Regions from separate parts of the Alterluteimonas muca genome, predicted to be linked through region 2. Evidence: predicted binding sites of a transcription regulator. Region 2 holds the regulator's gene; the other holds the start of a gene.
What was found. The regulator FliA, encoded in region 2, starts transcription of late flagellar genes. The targets are predictions, from matches to a motif close to TAAAGTTTNNCNNNCNNNGGCCGATAA.

Region 1: LDO11_RS02005 (GGDEF domain-containing protein) is a predicted target of FliA. The motif match lies at 2,364-2,390, and genes of this name have one in related genera.

Annotation. Positions count from the first base shown of each region.
Region 1 is NZ_JAIWPS010000001.1:458,738-464,267, forward strand. It holds gene LDO11_RS01995 (DUF3597 family protein) at 1-153, shown strand, start outside; gene LDO11_RS02000 (putative bifunctional diguanylate cyclase/phosphodiesterase) at 282-2,105, opposite strand; gene LDO11_RS02005 (GGDEF domain-containing protein) at 2,430-3,671, shown strand; gene LDO11_RS02010 (hypothetical protein) at 3,743-3,997, shown strand; gene LDO11_RS02015 (hypothetical protein) at 4,223-4,996, shown strand; gene LDO11_RS02020 (Spy/CpxP family protein refolding chaperone) at 5,045-5,530, shown strand, end outside.
Region 2 is NZ_JAIWPS010000001.1:636,968-642,497, forward strand. It holds gene LDO11_RS02860 (chemotaxis protein CheA) at 1-1,211, opposite strand, end outside; gene LDO11_RS02865 (protein phosphatase CheZ) at 1,216-1,824, opposite strand; gene cheY (chemotaxis response regulator CheY) at 1,821-2,213, opposite strand; gene LDO11_RS02875 (RNA polymerase sigma factor FliA) at 2,239-2,991, opposite strand; gene LDO11_RS02880 (P-loop NTPase) at 2,988-3,857, opposite strand; gene flhF (flagellar biosynthesis GTPase FlhF) at 3,844-5,316, opposite strand; gene flhA (flagellar biosynthesis protein FlhA) at 5,354-5,530, opposite strand, start outside.

The DNA of each region.
Region 1 (5,530 bases), 180 kb from region 2:
TCCAGCCTCGACGCGCGCAAGGAACTCGCCGCCGAACTCGGCGTCAACGCCGGCGCCCACGGCAGCGCCGAGCAGAACATCGCGCTGCACAGGGCGGTGATGCGCAAGCTGGCCGAGAACGGCGGCAAGGTGCCGGACGAACTGAAGGACTGACGTCTGCGCCGGCCGCGGCGACGCTCAGTCGCCGCGATCCGCCGTGGCGTCCCGGGCCAGCTTCGGGATGCCGGCGATATCCGCGGGCCCATCGCACTGTCGCCCTGCAGCGACGATCCCGCCGTGCGTCAGTCCGTAAACGCCTGCAGCAGCGCGTCCGCGGCCATCGGCCGCCCGGTGAAATAGCCCTGCACCTCGTCGCAGCCCCAGGTGCGCAGCACGTCGAGCGTGCCCTGGTTCTCCACGCCTTCGGCCACCACGCGCAGGCCGAGGTCGTGGGCGATGCCGATCATCGCGCGCGCCAGCGGGCGGGCGTCGGGGTCGGGGCCGAGGTCGCTGACGAAGCTGCGGTCCAGCTTCACCGCGCGCGCCGGCAGTTTGCGCAGGTAGTCGAAGTTGCTGTAGCCGGTGCCGAAATCGTCGATGGCGATGGTCACGCCCATGTCGCGCAGGCCTTCGAGCTGCACCAGCACCTGTTCGGCGTTGCGGATCAGCGCGGTCTCGGTGAGTTCGAGTTCGAGGCCTTCCGCCGGCAGCCCGCGCCGTTGGAGATGCGCGGCAAGCCGCGGCAGGAAATCGGCCTCGTCGAGGTTGCGCGCCGACACGTTCACCGACACCGCGATCGACGCGCCCAGCGCCCGCCACGCCGCCTGCTGGTCCAGCGCCGCGCCCAGCACCCATTCGGTCATCGGCCGTGCGAGTGCGGTCTGTTCGAGCAGCGGCACGAATTCCGCCGGGGAGATGTCGCCCAGCGTGGGATGGCGCCAGCGCAGCAGCGCTTCGGCGCCGGTCTGGCGGCCGGTGCGCAGGTCGATGCGTGGCTGGTACAGCAGCGAGAGGTCGCCGGGCTGTGCCAGCGCGTCGGCGAAATCGGAGAGCAGGGTGAGCCTGCGGCGGTTGGCGGCGTCGCTGGCGGGGCTGTAGACCGCGGAGTCGAGACCGGCGGTGCGCGCGTCGTTGGCCGCGCTGATGCCGGTGCGCAGCGCGTCGACGGCGGCGTCGTCACCGACCACGAAGGGCGAGACGCCGAACGCCGGCATCATCTGCACCGGGATGCCGTTGCTGGTCACCGGCGCGGCCAGTGCGGTGGAGAGTTCCGCCATCACCGTGGTCCACGGGCCCGCCTCGGCCTCGTCGAGCAGCACCGCGTAGGACACGACATCGACGTGGTAGGCGCTGCAGCCGGGGCCCAGCCGGTCTTTGAGGATGCGGCTGCCGGCCCGCACCAGGTCGTCGATGCAGCGCGTGCCCATCACGCTGACCAGCTCCTGCAGGCGCGAGGGATCGAACAGGCTGACCAGCAGCAGCACCCGCGGCACGCCGGCCTTTGCACGCGCGAGGTCGGCGAGGTCGTTGGCGAACTGGTTGCGGTTGGGCAGGCCGCTCAGGGGATCGCGGCGGCCGTAGTCGTGCTCGAGCTCGACCTGCGCCATCACCATGGCGGCGAAGTCGCGCAGCGACGCGCGTTCCTCCTCGCTGACCTCGCGCGGTTGCTGGTCGAGCACGCACATCGCGCCGAGGGTATGGCCGTCGCGGGTGACCAGCGGCGCGCCGGCATAGAAGCGGATGCCCGAGCGGGCCAGCACGCTGTCGCGGAAGCGCGGGTCCTGTCGCAGGTCTGACACCACCACCGTGCCGGCCTGCGCGGTGACCTCCGCGCACGGCGCTTTCTCGCGCGGGATCTCGCGCCCGGCGGTGCCGACGTGCGATTTGAACCACTGGCGGTTTTCGTCTGTCAGCGAGACCGCGGCAATCGGGACGCCGAACAGCCGGCTGGCCATGCGGGTGATGCGGTCGAAGCTCTCGCTTTCGACCGTGTCCAGCAGGGCCAGATCGCGCAGGGCAGCCAGGCGCGCCGCTTCCGCCGCTTCGGCGGCGGCGCCTGTCATGCGGCGCGGAGCATCGCCGTCGGGCAGGGCATCGGCGGCGAAGGGCACGAGGGAAGCATCCATGATGGGCATGTGCGCCGGAGCGAGCGGGAAGCGGGAGGCATCTCCCTTATCGGCCGGCGCGCGACCGGCTTGACTGCGGTCAGGCAGGTGCGCGTGGACGAACGATCTGCGTTCTTGGGGCATGCCGTCGGGAGATCTGCGCAGGCAGGCTGATGCCGCACTCGGGCGCGCGGCCGATCACCCACGGACCCGTGGCCCGCACCGCCTTGCCCGATGCCGCGCCCGATACGCCGCGCGGCACGCCGACTGCAGCTGCGCTCAAGTGCGCCCGGGTCCGGCCGATATCGTTCCGATCCCGCGCCCTGCGCGCTACCGACCGCCACCATGGATTCCATCGACATCCTCTTTGCGTACGTGATCGGCGGCTTCGGGGCGTGGGCGGCTGCCCTGATGATGCTGATCGCGGTACAGGGCGATCGCCTGCATCGCGGCGTGCTGCTGCGCTGCGCACTGGGTTTCACACTGCTGGGCGCGGGCATGGTGCTCAGCGGCCTGGTCGACCGCGCTGCGCGATGGCCCACGCTCACCCTCGCACTGTCTGCGGTGGTGGCGACGCTGGTGATCTATCGCGCACTGCGGCAACTTGTGGGCGTGCCCGTGATCCCGCGCTTGCGGCGGTGGTCCGAGATTGCCGCGCTGTGCCTGTTGCTGCTGCTGGCCTGGCTCGGCGGACCGCGCAGCTTCGCGCTCGCATTCCATATCGTGTGCCTGGCCCTGTCGCTGGGCCTCACCTGGGCGGTGCGCCGGGCGCTGCTGGCGCCGCGCAATGCGGCCGAGACTGCAATGGCGGCCACGCTGCTGTTCTATGCCGGCACCTGGGTGTTCGCCCTGTACGCGACGCTCCAGCATGACGGGCCCGAGCACCGTCACCTTCTGTATGTCGAGCCACCGCTGCTGGCCGCCTACGGGGTGATCTACGCCCTGCTGCCGCTGCTGGTGGGGGCGCATGTGCTCAACCTCGCCAATGCGCGCCTGGACCGGCGCCTGCGCCAGCAGGCCAGCACCGACGAACTCACCGGCCTGCTGACGCGCCGTGCCCTCAACGAGCGCGCTATGGCGTGGCATGCCGACGTGCTCGAACGCGAACGCCTGCCGGCGGTGCTGCTGCTGGACGTCGACCACTTCAAGCCGATCAACGACACTCACGGCCACGAGCGCGGCGACCACGTGCTGCGGGCAGTGTCCGGCCGCCTGCGTGGGGCGCTGCGTGCGGGCACGCCGCTGGCACGCTGGGGCGGCGAGGAATTCCTGGTGCTGCTGGACGCGGCCAACCTCGACGAGGCGGGCGCCACCGCCGAGCGCATGCGTACGGCGGTGGGCGCAACACCATTCGCCTTCGGCGAGGAGCGACTGCCGGTCACGATCAGCATCGGCGTGTCGGCATGGCCCGCCGGCGGCGTGTTCGCCCGCGCGGTGGCCGAAGCCGATGCCGCGCTGTACAGCGCCAAGCGCGAAGGTCGCGACCAGGCGCGGGTGGCGGGGGTGGACAGGACGGTTGCGGCGATCGCAACGCGGCGACATGCAACGGCAGGCGAAGAGAGCCACTTGCCAGGTTCCGGGCCCTGATCGGGGCGCTGCATCCGCCCATCCACGCTCCGGGCGATGACCCGCTTGAGGCGGCCTGCGGCAATTGGACGTTGTCGCCTTTGCAGGTGCAGACGTTCTTCCGCTTGGCCGAAGCGTATGAAGATCGGCCGTACGGGCACTTCTACCAGGTCGATTGCAGCATCAGTGGTGAGTTGCAGGCGGACGGAAACGAATGGCGCTTCGTCATCAACGGTGGCGGCATCGCGACCTGGCAGGACGGCGACACCGTTCGCCATTTCGGATGTTCTGCCAAGGGCTGCGAGCCGCTGCTGTTGCTACCGAGCGATGGGATGGAGCCCGACTGAATTAGGCTGGCTTCATCGGCAACGATTCGCAAGTTACTGGGCGCGTCTTGGAGGAACGGGCGCAAGCGCGGAATTCCGAGGTCGATTCGACGACGGTCCACGCTCGGGGCGATATCAGCTCGGCCTCCACATGTTCCTGCACACACGCGGGATAGCCTCCCGCCATCGCGCCCGAGTGGAGTTGCCATGCGCGTCTTTCGATCGTCTGCCGTACTTCCCGCTGTCATGGTCTTCGCTGTCGCGCTCGGCACCGCGTCGTGCGCCGCGCAACGCGACGTCGCCCCTGCGCCGAACGGCGAGGTCGCCGTGGAAGGCGCTGCGGTCGGCGGGAACGTCACCATCGCGGGCACCATCGTCTCCATCGACACCCGGCCGTGGATGTATGACGGCCATGCGGTGGTGCAGGTCGACGTCGACGGACAGGGCCGCATGGCGGTGCAGCTGCCGGCGCGCTGGAACCTCTGCCAGGCCGCGCCGGTGGACGTGGACGCGCTGGCGGTGGGCATGCGCGTGCAGGCGGTTGCTGCGGCGGAGGGCGACGGCCGGTTGACGGTCTGCAGCGACGCCGGGCACCGGTTGGCGCCGCTTGCAACCGACGGCGATGCCACCCGTGGCGGAGATGGCTCGGCCATCGAGCTTGGGCCGCTGTCCAGGCAGGAGATCGAGGCCGCCGCGCTTGCGGGCGAACTCGGCTGCAGTTTCTCGGCTGAAGCGGGGCACGCACCGCTGCTGCTTGCGATGGGCCAGGTGGCATCGAAGGAACCGGCGCGCGGCGTGGTCAAAGTGGGCGACGACGTCGAGCCCGTGGCCGCGCCCGGCGGCTTCGACGCGATGCTGCGCGGCGCGCGGTTCACCGGTGCCGGCAAGACCATTGATATCGAAGTCACCGGCGCGGCAACCGGTGGCGGCGAATCGCCCGCGCATCCCGCGACGCTCACCTACCACCGCGCCGACGGCGCGCAGCGCAGCTGGACCGGCTGGTGGCAGTGCGGGCCCTGAGGCGGACGCGCGCATCACCTGCACGTCGGACGCGATTACGATGGCGCGATGAAAACCACGACCCTGCTGTTCCTCCTCCTGGCGTCCGCTGCCTCCACCGCAGCGGAGCCGCAACATTCCTATGCCGGCCAACAGACACGGCCGATCAAGGCGCTCGACGCGGAGCAGGTCGCCGGCCTGCTGGCCGGGCGCGGCCCGGGCTATGCGAAGGCCGCCGAACTCAACCGCTATCCGGGTCCGATGCACGTGCTCGAGCTGGCACAGCCGCTGGCGCTCACCGATGCGCAGCTTGAATCCACCCGCGCGATCCGTGCCCGTGTGGAAGCACGCGCCACGGCGCTGGGCGCACAGCTCGTGGCGGCGGAGTCGGAACTCGACGTGCTCTTCCAGTCCGGCGCTGCGGATACGGACAACGTGGCGGCCGCACTGGAAGCCATCGGCCAGCTGCAGGCGCAGCTGCGCGGCGTGCATCTCAACGCCCATATCGAACAGCGCGAGGTGCTGACACCGGAACAGGTGGAGCGCTACGTGCAG
Region 2 (5,530 bases):
TTGGTGCGCAGGCGCTCGGGGTCGATGCCGGCACCGTCGTCCTGCACCTCGATGCCGACATAGTCGCCCTGCTGCTGGGCGATCAGCCTCACCTTGCCGGCGCGCGGCTTGCCGGTGGCCTCGCGCAGGGCCGGTGCTTCGATGCCGTGGTCGATGGCGTTGCGCACCAGGTGCACCAGCGGATCGGCCAGCGCCTCGACCAGGTTGCGGTCGAGTTCGGTCTCGGCGCCGACGAGCTCGAGGTCCACTTCCTTGTCGAGTGCGCGTGCGACGTCACGCGCGAGCTTGGGGAAGCGCGCGAACACCTTGCCCACCGGCTGCATGCGGGTGTGCATCACCGCGCCCTGCAGGCGCGCGGTGGCGTTGTCGAGCGTGCTCACGGCACGGTCGAGCTCCTCGTCGCGCAGCCGCGCGCGCAGGGTCTTGAGGCGGTTGCGCGCCAGTACCAGCTCGCCGACGAGATCGACGATGGCGTCCAGACGGCGGGTGTCCACGCGTACGGTGTGTTCGCGCTCGGCAGTGGCCGCTCCATTGGCGGCCTGCGGGGCTGCCGGCTTCGGCGCGGCGGCGGCAGGCGGCGCAGGTGCGGGCGTCGGCGTGCGCGGGGCGGCCGGCGGAGTCACCTGGGCTGCGGCAGCTCCGGGCGGGGCCGACCCGTGCAACTGGTCGAGCAGCGCCTCGAATTCGTCGTCGCTGATCGCCCCGCCGTTTCCGGCTGCACCGACCGGGCCCGGCGCCGCGTTGCCGTGCAGCTGGTCGAGCAGTGCCTCGAATTCGTCGTCGCCGATCATGTCGCCATTGGCGGCGGCGGCGGCGGGCGTGGCGGTCGTGGCCGGCGGCGCAAGCGAGAAGCCGTTGACGACCGCGGCGGGCGCGCGCGGCACCTCGCTGCCGGAGTCGATCGCGTCCACCATCGCCTGCAGCCAGTCCAATGACTGCTGCGCGGCATCGAAATGCCGCGCCTCCAGCGTCGCCTGGCCGCTGCGTGCAGCGCCCAGGGTTTCCTCGGCCGCGTGGCAGAGCTCCACCAGCGGGGTCACGCCGAGAAAGCCGGCGCCGCCCTTGAGCGTGTGGAACGCGCGGAAGACCGCGTTCAACTGTTCGCGGTCGCCGGGCGTCTGCTCCAGCGCCACCAGCTGCCCGCCGAGGTCGTCGAGCAGCTCGCGTGCCTCGATCACGAAGTCGGCGGCGATTTCCGGCGAGGCGTTCACGGTGTCAGAGCCCGAGGTTCGACAGCAGGTCGTCGGCGTCGCTCTGGCCCACGGTGCCGCGATCCAGCCCCCCGACCGCCGGGCCGTGGCCACGGTTCGGGCACGCCGGCTCGTCCTTCGGCGGCAGGCCGAGTTCGCCGAAACCCTCGTGCACGCCACGCACGATCGATGCGACGCGGCGGATGATCTGCCCGCCGAGGTCCTGGTGGCTCTGTGCCAGCGCCATCTCGCGCAGGTTGTCGCGCAGCGCCTCGACGGTACCGGCCTGGCTGTCGTCGAGCGGGCCGTCCTTGAGGCGGGCGACCAGCGCACGGCTGTCGTCGATCAGGTCGAGGGTGCGATGGGTGGCCTCCTCGGTCATCGCCACCACGTGGTCGAGGCGGGCGCAGGCGTCGTCGAGGTTGCCGCCCGACGGTGCCGGGGGCAGGGCATCGAGCGCCTGTTCGAGCTCGCGCGCCAGCCGGCCGAGGCCGCTGACCAGCGTATGCGCGCGCGATGCGGCGATCGCATCGACGTGGCGGCGCCAGGCGTCCTCGTCGCCGCGCTCCAGCGCGTCGAGTGCATCCTGCAGCAGGCGCGCGACCGGGACGTCGTCCGCCACCGCCGCGTTCAAGCGCCGCCCCCGAGGCGTTCGAACACCTTGTTGAGCTTCTCTTCCAGGGTCTGCGCGGTGAACGGCTTGATGATGTAGCCGTTCACGCCGTTCTGCGCGGCCTCGATGATCTGTTCGCGCTTGGCCTCGGCGGTCACCATCAGCACCGGCAGGGTGCGGAACTTGGCATCGGCGCGGATCTCGCGCAGCAGCTCGATGCCGGTCATGCCGGGCATGTTCCAGTCGGTGATCACCAGCTCCACCGCATCCTGCCGCAGCACGGCCAGCGCGCTGTGGCCGTCCTCGGCTTCCACGGTGTTGTTGAAGCCGAGGTCGGTCAGCAGGTTCTTGATGATCCGCCGCATCGTCGAGAAGTCATCGACGATCAGCACGCGCATGTTCTTGTTCAAAAGGGGCTCCAGTAAAACGATGGCATCAGTCGTCGTCGCCGATGCCGGTATCGGCGAGTTCGAACGCGGTCAGCCGCCCGCGCAGCCGCACCACCGCCTGGCCATGGATCTGGCACACGCGTGATTCGCTGACGCCGAGCACCGCGCCGATCTCCTTGAGGTTGAGTTCCTGCTGGTAGTACAGCGACAGCACCAGCTGCTCGCGTTCGGGCAACAGGCCGATCGCGGCGGCGAGTTCGCGGCCGAATTCGCCGCGCACCATTGCTTCCTGGGGGGTGGGCCCGCCACGACGCGCGGGCTCGACCTCGCCGTGGTCCTCGACGTGCGAGTCCAGGCTCAGCACCTGGCCGCGCGCGGCGTCTTCCAGCAGGCGCATGTAGTCGGCCAGCGGCAGCCCGAGCTTGTCGGCGACTTCCTGCGCCGCGGCGGCGCGGCCGGTGGCCTGCTCGATCGAACGGATCGCGGCGGCGGCTTCGCGCGCGCGGCGGTGCACCGAACGCGGCACCCAGTCGCCACGGCGGATCTCGTCGATCATCGAACCGCGGATGCGGATCGAGGCATAGGTCTCGAACGAGGCGCCCTGGTCGGCGTCGTAGCTGCGCGAGGCTTCGAGCAGGCCGATCATGCCGGCCTGCACGAGATCGTCGATCTCCACGCTGGCCGGCAGTCGCGCCGCCAGGTGGTGGGCGATGCGGCGCACCAGTTCGGCATGCTGGACGATCGGATCCGGCGCGCTGCTGCGCTGGATGTCCTGGTAGTGGCGGGCGGCCATGCTCATGCCGGCACCCCCTGGCGCAGCATCCGCTCGACGAAGAACTCGACATGCCCGCGTGGCGCGGTCGGCGCCTGCCAGCGGGCGGTGCGGCGGGCGATCTCGGCCAGCGCACGCGCCGACGGGCTCGACGGGTAGGCGCGCACCACCGCCTGCTGGCGCTGCACCGACATCCGCAGCCATTCGCACTGCGGAACCGCGCCGAGGTAGTTCAGCGACACGTCGCCGATGAAGCGCTCGCACACGCGCGACAGCTTCTCGTACAGGCCGCGGCCTTCCTGCGGGCTGCGCACCATGTTGGCCACCACCTGCACCTGGCCGACGCCGCGCTCGCGTGCCAGCACCTTGATCAGCGCATACGCATCGGTGATCGACGCCGGCTCGTCGCAGACCACCACCAGGGTGTCCTGCGCGGCCTGGCAGAAGGTCAGCACCGAATCGGTGATGCCGGCGGCGGTGTCCACCACCAGCATGTCGAGATCGCGCTGCAGGTCGTTGAAGACGTTGACCAGCCCGGCATGTTCGGCGGGGCGCAGTTCCGCCATGTGCCGGCGGCCGGAGGCGGCGGGGACGATCATCACGCCCGACGGGCCGTCGAGGATCACCTCGTCGAGGCTGCAGCGCCCGGCCACCAGGTCGGCCAGCGTGTAGCGCGGCGACAGCCCCAGCAGCACGTCGACGTTCGCCAGGCCGAGGTCGGCATCCAGCAGCAGGGTGCGCTTGCCGAGCTCCGACAGCGCGATCGCCAGGTTCGCCGACACATTGGTCTTGCCCACGCCGCCCTTGCCACCGGTGACGGCGAGGGTGCGCACGGGGGCGGGCACGGGCGGAACGGCGACGGACATCGGCGGCAGGGTCTCAGGCGACAGCATGGGTGTGCTCCGGGGCGGAATGCTCGGATGCCATGGGCTTATCGGCATCGCGGCGGAGATCTTCAAGGCGAAGTACCAGGTGGGCCGCATTGGCCCGGCTCAGGTCTTCAGGGATGCGCTGGCCGTCGGTGGTCCAGGTCAGCGGCAGCTGGTGGTCGACCACCACCGACAGCGCGCTGCCGAGTCGGCTGGTCTCGTCGAGCTTGGTCAGCACCACGCCCTGCGGGCGCGCGTGCTCGAAGCGGCGGACGACTTCATCGAGGTCGGCGAAGTGGGTGTTGGCCGGCAGTACCAGCAGGGTGCGCACCTGGCGCGCGGCGCGCAGCCAGTTCAGCTGGCCGGCGAGGGCACGGTCGCGCTGGCTCAGGCCGGCGGTGTCCACCAGCACCAGCCGGTAGTCCTGCAGCTTCTGCAGCAGCTGCAGCAGGCCGGCCTCGCTGTCGGCCTCGTGCACGGCGATGCCGAGCTGGCGGCCGTAGCTGTGCAGCTGCTCGCGGCCACCGACGCGCGCGGTGTCGGTGGTCACCAGGGCGACGTCGCGCGGCTGGTACTGCGACGCATAGAGTGCGGCCAGCTTTGCAATCGTGGTGGTCTTGCCGGCACCGGTCGGGCCGACCAGGGCGATCACCCCGGCCTCGTGCAGCGGATCGACCGGGCAGATCGGCAGCCTGCGCGAGATCAGGCCGAGCATCAGCCCGCGCGCGCGGTGGGCCGGGGTGTCGGCGGGAATCTGCAGCACCACGTCGCGGGTGATGCCGGCATCGAAACCGTAGTCCTCCAGCAGTTCCATCGCCTGCGCGCGCACCGGCGAGCCGCGCAGGCGCTCGTCGGTGAGCCGCGCCATCTCGCGTTCGATCATCGTGCGCATCTGCGCCAGTTCGTCGCGCATGCGCGCCAGTTCGCCGTCGCTTGCAGGCGCGGGTGGCGTGGGCACCGCGGCCAGCACCGGCGCGGGCGGGGCGGGCGGTTCCGGCAGCGGCTCGATCATCGGCGCAACCGGCGGACGGGTGCGCGCCAGCAGTTCGGCGAAGGCGGGGCCGTCGAATTCGTCGGCGACGTCGAGTGCATTGGCCACCGCGGTCGGCTCCGCCGGTACCTCGATCGCGCGCGGTGCAACCGGGATGGAAGCAGGCGCAGGTTGGGCCACAGGTGTGGGCGCGATCGGTGCGGCAGCCCCTGCCGGCGCGGCGGGCGGGGCGAGGTCGCGCAGCCAGCGCTCGGCCGGGGCCAGTGGGCGTTCCGGGGCGGCCACCACCGGGGCCGGGGCTTCGGCCGCGGCGCGCGGCTGCGCCTCGAGGGCACGCTGCAGGCAGGCTTCGTCGTAGTTGCTGGCCGCCACGATCTCCACGCCCTCGTCGGTGCGGCGGTTGGAGAGGATCACGGCATCGGGTCCATGGGCATCGCGCACCATCTGCAGTGCGGTGCGCATGTCGGCGGCGACGAAGCGGCGGATGTTCATGGTTGTTGCCCGTGTTGCGAAGGGGGTGATGCGTTGCTCAATTGATCGTGCCCACCAGCTTCAGGCGCCGGTCCTCCGGGACTTCCGTGTAGGCCAGCACCGACAGTCCGGGCACGCTGTGGCGGACCAGGCGCGCCAGCGCAGCGCGCACCTGGCTGGGCACCAGCACCACCGCCGGTTCGTTCCTGGCCTCCTGCTGGCCCGCGCAGTCGGC